Regions from separate parts of the Pseudarthrobacter sp. NPDC092419 genome, predicted to be linked through region 1. Evidence: riboswitches for the same ligand, from Rfam matches in the RefSeq annotation. Region 1 holds a riboswitch; the other holds the start of a gene.
What was found. Region 1 has a riboswitch for cyclic di-AMP ahead of ACIQC0_RS08445 (LysM peptidoglycan-binding domain-containing protein). Riboswitches for the same ligand answer to the same signal wherever they lie in the genome.

Region 1 (4,183 bases):
CTGCCCGCGCTTGAATACTTCCCGGGCGGGAGCGCCTGGGGAATCCCGTAAGCGCCGGAATACGGGTTGGTAGCCGTGGTCATCCAGTTCGATTCCTTCGTCCACAGCTGCGCCAGACAGAAGAACTGATCCTGCCCCCATCCAAACGACCCGAGCCTCCCGGACGCGTAGCTTTTCGCGGCGACCGGATCGTTCACGGCGCCGCCGGGAAGGGAGGGTACGACGACGGGCGGTGGCGGCGGAGCAACAGCCGGCGGCGGTGCGGGGGCAGGGGCGGCCGGGGCCGGGTCGGCGGCTGGCGGCGCCGGCTCCTCCGTCTCCGGTTCAGGCTGCATAGCGGACGCCGGTGGGCGGGGTGCCGGCCGGGCGGGGTCAGCCTTAGCGGCGTCCTCCGCAGCACGGCGGGCCTCTTCTTCGGCGGCGGCGCGCCTGGCAGCCTGGGCGGCCGCGTACGCGGCGAGTGCCGCCTGGCCCTGCCGGTAATCCTGCTCAACGGCCGCCGTCGTGCCTTTCAAGGAAGCGAGCTGGGCGGTCAGGGTAATGCTCCGCTTCTGTTCGGCGGCCACCTGCTCTTCCATGGCATCCCGGGCAGACCGTGCTTCCGCAAGCCGGGACTCCGCCTCGGCGGCGAGGCGGTCATGCTCGGTGCGGGCCCCTTTCTGCTGTCCTGCCAGGGCGGCCAGAACCTTTTCGGCGGCGCCGGCCCGGGAAACGAGGGCGGCGCTCCGGTCCCCCACGACCGAGACGACGTTGAGTCCGTGCAAACTGTCGGTTTCCAGCGCATCAAGGGCAAGGAAGAATTCCATGGTGGTGCCGCCGGTCTTGTACGACTGGACCGCGAGGGCGCCCAGTTCGTTCCTGCGTGCGGAAAGCTCGCCGGCCGCCCTGTCCACCTGCCTGTTCAGCGCGTCGAGCCTGGCCGCGGCGGCCGTGGCTGCCGCGTCCGCTGCAGCGAATTCCGCTGCCGCAGTTACGGCCGCGGCGCCGAGTTCTTCCGAGCGTGCCTGCAGGCCACCCAGGAGTCCGTGGATCCTGTCGACCTCCGCCGCCTTTGCGGACTCCGATTTCCGTGCGTGCTCAATGTCGCTCCACGATGGAAATCCGCCCGGCGGGTCCGTCGTTTCCGCCTCCGCGGGCAGCGCCGCGGCACCGCTGGCCACTGCAAGTGCCAGTAGCGCACCGCCGGCACGGGAGCGAACCGCAATAGTCAACCGGGACATAGTCCGGAATCCTACATCCTTCAAGAAGTGGTTGAGGGTTAAGGGCAGGCAAACGGAGGGTATCCGCGCGGCATTGTTACTTTGTGACGCGATTCACTATGCGGCGCGGGGTGTCGGGTGTCATGCGAGGTCAACGCGCATTAACCGACCAATCAAGACGATGGCGTAATCCGAGAGGAGGGCCTCGGATGTTATCCAAATGTGACATTGAGGTGGACGTCGGGTTACGGTCGAATGGTGTCCCTCCCCGATGGGACATTCCCACCAGCCTGCCGAGCCCTGCCGCTGGACCGGGATACCACCGTTTCCAACTGGCAGGGACGGGGGAACCAAGTTTCCACGGCCTCACCGAGGCCTAGGGGTTAAGTCGAAAGCCATTCCGCTGGCGCGGATGCTTCCGGCCGGGCATCTCCAGCCCGAACCCGACAGCTCACCCCGCAGGCATGGGAGAGGCGATTCACTGTGTCAAAAATTTCCACCACCGCCCGTCACCGTGCAACTCCGGCCGGCTCCATCACTGTCCAGGGCCTGGCCCGGACGTTCGGTCGTCCCGCACTGGCAGTAGCCGCGGCATCCGGCATTGCGCTCAGCGTCGGCGCTCCGGCCCATGCCGGCGTGAGCGGCCCGGATGCCACTGAAGCAGCGACGGTCCAGACATCCGCCGCACCCGCGGCCACCACCACGGCAGCTGCCGCCACCGTCCACACGGTGGTCGCCGGCGACACCCTGGGCGCGATCTCCACCGCGTACGGCGTCACCCTGGCCGACGTCCTCGCGGTCAACGGGCTCTCCATCGACACGATCATCTACCCGGGCGACCAGATCGAGATCCCCGGCGCCGGAACCGCTGCAGCCGCGCCGGCTCCAGCCCCCGCCCCGGCGCCGGTCGAAACCACGGCGACTGCCCCCGCGAACACCGGAATGAACCTGTCCTACGCCTCCACCGCCCCGGCCGAAACCACCGGCACGGGCACCGGCGCAGCCATCCTGGCCTCCGCCTACAGCCAGATCGGCATCAGCCAGGACTGCACCGCCATGGTGGAGACCGCCCTGCGGTCGGTCGGCAAGAGCGTCGGCGACCTGGCACCCACCCAGTTCTTCCAGTATGGCACCGTGGTCTCCACCCCGGCTCCCGGCGACCTGGTCATCACCTCCGGCCACGTTGGCGTCTACGCCGGTGACGGCCAGGTTGTGAGTGGCGGCATCGACGGTTACAAGACCGACGTGCACTCCCTCAGCTGGCTCGGCGGCGCCTCCTTCGTCCGCGTGGCCTAAGCAGCACCATCCGTCCCAGGACGAAAAAGGGCGGTTTTCGGGAATCTTCCCGAAAACCGCCCTTGTCCTGTTTAAGCCTGCCGATCAGGTGCCGCAGAACGTCAGGTAATCGCCAAAACTTTCCGGAGCGCCTTCCTCGTACCGCTCCAGCCCCGGCCTCCCCTTGTAAGGCTCCGAAAGGACGGCGACAAGGCGCCGGAAGGGGGCAAGGTCACCTGCAGTGGCCGCAGCAAGGGCTTCCTCGACCAGGTGGTTGCGTGGGATGTAGACGGGATTGACGCCATCCATCAGGGCGGCGTCCGGCCCCATGGCCCGCCAACGTTCCGCCCAGGCATCGAAAGCCGCAAGGTCGAGGACCATCCCGCGTGCCGCACGCGTATTCCCGCGGGCCGCCTCGCCAAGGCTGCGGAAGAACCGGGTGTAGTCCACCGGGCCGTCCTTGAGCAGGGCGATGACGCCGTCCACCAGGCGGGACACCTCTTCCGCCTCCGGGCTTCCCTCCGGATGTCCGCGCAGACCGAGCTTTGCTGACATTCCGGCCGTCCAGGCATCGCTGTAGCGGCGGCGGAACTCCCCCAGCGCTGCCACGGCCGGTTCCACGGCCCTTTCCTGGTCCTCATCGATCAGGGGAAGCAGCGATTCGGCCAACCTGGCCAGGTTCCACTCCGCCACCACGGGCTGGTTGGCGTAGGCGTACCTTCCGCCGGTGTCGATCGAGCTGTAGACGGCGGCCGGATTGAACGTATCCATAAAAGCGCAGGGACCGTAGTCGATGGTCTCTCCGGAGATGGTCATGTTGTCCGTGTTCATGACGCCATGGACAAATCCCACCAGCATCCATTGCGCCACCAGCGACGCCTGGGCTTCGACCACCGACCTGAACAGGGCCAGGTAGGGATTGCCTGCCTTCCCGGCCGCCGGGTAGTGGCGCGCGATGGCGTGGTCGGCGAGCCTGCGGAGCAGATCGATGTTATCGGTAGCCCGCGCGTACTGGAACGTGCCGACGCGCAGGTGGCTGGCGGCGACCCGCACCAGTACCGCCCCCGGCAGCATGGTCTCGCGGCGCACGGGACGGCCGGTAGCCACCACGGCAAGGGACCGGGTGGTCGGGATCCCGAGCGCGTGCATCGCCTCACTGACCAGATACTCGCGGAGCATAGGCCCGACGACGGCGCGGCCGTCCCCGGCGCGGGCGAAGGGCGTGCGGCCCGAACCTTTGAGGTGCACATCGCGCAGCCCACCGGGCGTCCGGCCGTGCAGGGACAGCTCGCCCAGGAGCAGGGCCCGGCCATCCCCGAGCAGAGGCGAATAGCCGCCGAACTGATGGCCGGCGTAGGCCATGGCTACCGGGGCAGCGTCCTGCGGGACCTCGTTGCCGACCAGGAACTTAGTGCCGCCCGGGCTGCGCAGGAAGGCCGGCTCAAGTCCCAGCTCCCCTGCGAGCGCCTCGTTCAGGACAAGCAGCCGGGGCTCGGGGGCCTCCTCCGCCTGCCACGGAACTGATAGCTCAGGCAGCTCTTGGGCGAAAAGGGAGTGAAAGCTGACGGTCGATTCCGCTACACCGGTCATGGGTTAACCCTAGCCCCGTCACATCCGGTGCGTGCCGTTGCTTTGCGGTCGCTCATGTGCGGGCCTCATGTGAGGGCGTGCCCGCCCGGAAACTCGCCGTGTTCGCCGGCTTTGGCTTC
Region 2 (4,183 bases), on a different contig from region 1:
GTTGCAGCGCAGGCACGCAGCCACCAGGTTCTCCCAGGAATCGGCGCCGCCGCGTGACTTGGGCTGAACGTGGTCGATGGTGTGGGCCGCCTTGCCGCAGTACGCGCAACGGTGGCCGTCCCGGCGCAGCACTCCGCGCCGGCTGACGGCGGTGGACTGGTTATACCGGGGCCGGATGTAGCGGTTGAGGAGGATCACGGACGGGCGGCCCAGGATTTCCTGCGGCCCCACGACGGGGTCGTCCCCCTCGGCCACCACGCTTGCCTTGCCTGTGAGCACAAGCACCAGCGCCCGGCGGAAAGTGATAACCGCCAGCGGTTCATATCCAGCATTCAGAACGAGAGTGCGCATGCACGTACCTCTTCACGGCCGCACCCGTCAGGGGCACGAGGGCCGGCTGCCCTCGGCATGTCCGGGCTATGGATCGACACCACCAGAGTAAACAAAGATTTGCGTCATCAGCTAATCCGGCACGGAAATGCGGGCACGCAAAAGCCCTCCCCCGTGAGGAGGAGGGCTTCTGGTGAGCTGTCGGCTGCCGGTGTCGCCGGCCGAGGCCGATGCTAGTCGACGCGGATGAAGACGGGGCCGGAGCCAACGTTCGCGCTGAAGACCACGGTCTGGTTGCCGTTGTAGCCGCCGTGCACTGCCTGGCCGTTGCCGGCGTAAACAGCGATGTGGGCTACGCCCGCGCCGCCGTCGGCGTAGTAAATGAGGTCACCGGGCTGCGCTTCGGCTGCGCTGACCGTGCGGCCCAGGGAGAGGTAGCCGGCAGGCCAGTCATGGAAGTTGATGCCCACGGCGGCCAGGGAGTTGGTCACCAGCATGGTGCAGTCCTGGCTAACACCAAGCTGGGCGTATGCAGCGGAGAGGATGGCTGCACCCTTGCCGCTGGCGGAAGCCTTCGGGGCCGCCGGCGCGGAAGCCGTCACCGTGGCCGTCACCGGCGCTGCTGCCTCGGGCTCGGGAGCCGGCTCGGCTTCCTGCACCTCGACAACGGGCTCTTCCTCCACAACGGGAGCAGCTTCGGTGGTGATGGCCGGCTTTTCGAAGCTGATGGAGATGGTGGACGCCGCCGAAATGGGCGCATCCACAGCGGACTCGACTGTCAGGGCCGAAGCCGGGGCCGAATCGCGCTGGACGTTGGAGTCCGCAGCGTTGGCTGCGACGCCGCTGGTCAGGACAAGGCCGGAGGCGGCAGCGATGACTGCGGCCTGGCGGCCCATGCCGCCGGCATTGTCGCCCACGGTCTTGGCAATGACAGCAAGCGAGTTGGTCTTGGTGACCTCGGCGCGGTGCCGTGCGGTAGCACGAGTAGTCATGTTCTCTCTTTCGATTTCCTCAAGACCGCTATTAACAGCCCAGGGGCTTGGCGTGCCGGGATCTTGGGGGTACCCCGGCACCTCCCAAACGGGGATGTGCTGATTGGCGAAATACGTGTTTGAACCGGGCCTGCGGGCAGGCCCTCCTGAAACTACGGGTTGAGCGTGTAGTACACCGAGGAGCCGGTGGCGGCCACGGCGTGCAACAGGGTGCCCTGGCTGGGGTTCAGTGCGCTGACCATCATGCCGTTGCCAACGTAGATGCCCACGTGGGCACCACCGTTCTGCACCACCAGATCGCCCGGCTTGGGGGCGGCAGTGGGGGTCATGATGGACCATGCGTTGACGCGGGGGATGCTGATGCCGGCCTGGGCGTAGACCCACTGCGTGAAGCCCGAGCAGTCCCAGCCATTGGGAGAGGTGCCGCCCCAGACGTACGGGCGGCCAATGCCGGTGTAGGCGATACCGGCGATGCCGGAGGTGGAAGCGCCGGCAACTGCGCTTGATGCAGTCTCAGCGGCGGAGTCCGTGGTGGACTCCTCTTCCTCGGAGGTGGACTGCACCTGGACCGGCTCGATCTCCGGAGCAGCGGTGGTCTTGACCACCGGACGCTCGAAGGAAACCGTGGCGGTGGGGGCGGCCATGACGGCGGCGTTCTGCGCTCCGGACTCGGTGGAGGCCGAAATACCAGCGGTGGTGTCCGCTGCCGTGGCCGGCAGGCCCATGGTCAGAATGAGGCCCGAAGCTGCTGCTACGACTGCGGCCTGGCGGCCCATGGTCCCCGCATTGGCGCTAACGGCCTTGGACACGGAGCCCAATGGGTTGGTGCGCACCGTTTGCGCACGGTGGCGCGCAGAATTATGACGTGAAGACACGAAGGATAGCCTCTCCCAGTGCCTGCGAGGTGAGCTGTCGGATTCGGATGGGAGTCACCCGGCCGCGCGCTTCCTAGGAAGCTTTTACGGCTTAACCCCAAGGCCTTCCCACAAACAGAAGGCCAAAATTGGTTCCCCCGCCCCTGCCAGACGATGAAATGCGAACGGACCTTGAGCGGTGGCAGAGTTAGGCAATCCACTCAAGAGCGTCAACTTCGGAAAAGTTGACGCGTGTACGACGGTACAGGAATTAATAACCAATGTCACATTAAGGTCACGGGGCCTCAGCGTGTTGCGAGAGTAAACCCTCAGTTCCGGCTAAAGCCAGCCGGTGGGATCGACAACCTCGCCGTTGACCTGCACCTCGAAGTGGAGGTGGCAGCCGGTGGAGGCGCCGGTGGTTCCGCTGTAGGCGATGACATCGCCACGGCCCACAGTCTGCCCCTCTTGGGCGTTGAAGCCGGAGAGGTGGTTGTAGGTCGTCTCAAGTCCGTTTCCGTGGTCAATGACGACGCGGTTGCCGCCCCCGAAGTCGTGCCAGCCCACGAAGGTCACGGTACCGGTGGCGGCCGCCAGCACAGAGGTGCCGCACTGGGCCGCGAAGTCTTCGCCGCGGTGGAAGTCGCCGTAGCCTCCGGTGATGGGGCTCACGCGGTAACCGAACGGGGAGACCATGGTCAGGCTGGCCAAGGGTGCCCCCAGGCTGCCGACAGAGGCGGCGCGGGAGACGGCGCCGGCAGACTGGGCGCTCAGGAGCTGTTTCAGCTTGCCGTCCGGGTCCGCCTTGGTCACCACGGCGGAGCGGCTGAAGTCGATGCGGGCTCCCGCTTCGGCGGAGATTTCCGGCTGCTGCGCAGGCTGGGCGGCAACGGCGGGCACTACGTCCGGGGTACTGGTAGCCATCACGGGGCTGGTGGACGGGACAGTCACGGTGAGGACGAGGCCGGTGGCCGCCAGGGCGATTCCGGCTTTCTGCCCGATACCGCTCGCCGATGCGAACTCCGTGATCTGCCGGAAGGGGCCGCGCCGGCGGCGGGCTTCACGGTGGGGATCGCGGGGGCGCTCCGCGGAGATGACTTCCACAACCCGGGGGGTCGGTGAGGGGCCCGCAGCGCGGCGCCGGCCCCTGGAGGTCTGCATGCTCAAAAGAAGGTTTCCTCTCTGGAAAGCCTGCGAAGTTAGCTGTCGGATTCGGGTCAGAGAGTTCAAAGACCCGGTCCGCCGTAAGCAAACTTCTGCACAGAGCTATCCCGGGAGGATTTGCTGGAGAGGCTTGCTGCTGACGGACTTCACCCCAAGGCAGCCCCCGCTGCCGGTTGTGGTTCCCCCGCCTCTGCCAGTAAATGACTCGTGCACCTGATCCGCTGGCAGAGCTCGGCTCCGGATCAGGTAACGCTTGTGTATCAACGCTCGGGTTTTAACTATAGGGGCTTAAGCCCGTCAGTAACAATTCCGTTATAACCGTGTGGGCCGGGCCACGGCGGGGTACTAAGCGACTCGCGCAGTGCCACTAAACCACGGTGACGAAGACGTGCGCGGCCACCTCGGGCGGCAGTTCGAGTGCGCCCTCAATCCCCGGTACCCGTACCGAGATGTAGTCCCCTACCCGTTCCAGCGATACCTTGGCGCCGGGCCGGATTCCGCCCTCATCGAGCTGAAGGAGGAGTTCGGGCTCCACCTGGATGGGTTCGGCAAGCCGGCTGACGACCACGGCGGAAGCGGGCTGGTAGCCCTTCATCGCTTCGAGCAGGCTCACGGCGCCGTCAGGGGCTACCGGGCCGCTGCCGGCGGCCGCCGGCTGGTCGCCGAGGGCGTCGAGGCCCGGAATAGGGTTGCCGTACGGGGACTCCGTGGGGTGGTTGAGCAGTTCGTAGATCCGCCGCTCCACCCGCTCGCTCATGACGTGCTCCCAACGGCACGCTTCGTCGTGGACGTACGCCCAGTCCAGGCCGATGACGTCTGCCAGGAGCCGTTCGGCCAGCCGGT

Region 2: another riboswitch for cyclic di-AMP. It lies ahead of ACIQC0_RS03140 (C40 family peptidase); the one in region 1 lies ahead of ACIQC0_RS08445 (LysM peptidoglycan-binding domain-containing protein).

The regions. Positions count from the first base shown of each region.
Region 1 is NZ_JBIVQF010000004.1:161,869-166,051, forward strand. It holds gene ACIQC0_RS08440 (coiled-coil domain-containing protein) at 1-1,220, opposite strand, end outside; cyclic di-AMP (ydaO/yuaA leader) riboswitch at 1,510-1,679, shown strand; gene ACIQC0_RS08445 (LysM peptidoglycan-binding domain-containing protein) at 1,683-2,495, shown strand; gene ACIQC0_RS08450 (YdiU family protein) at 2,580-4,064, opposite strand; gene ACIQC0_RS08455 (hypothetical protein) at 4,130-4,183, opposite strand, start outside.
Region 2 is NZ_JBIVQF010000001.1:699,032-703,214, forward strand. It holds gene ACIQC0_RS03130 (HNH endonuclease) at 1-351, opposite strand, end outside; gene ACIQC0_RS03135 (NlpC/P60 family protein) at 564-1,322, opposite strand; gene ACIQC0_RS03140 (C40 family peptidase) at 1,475-2,131, opposite strand; cyclic di-AMP (ydaO/yuaA leader) riboswitch at 2,203-2,401, opposite strand; gene ACIQC0_RS03145 (M23 family metallopeptidase) at 2,516-3,337, opposite strand; cyclic di-AMP (ydaO/yuaA leader) riboswitch at 3,350-3,587, opposite strand; gene ACIQC0_RS03150 (metal-dependent transcriptional regulator) at 3,708-4,183, opposite strand, start outside.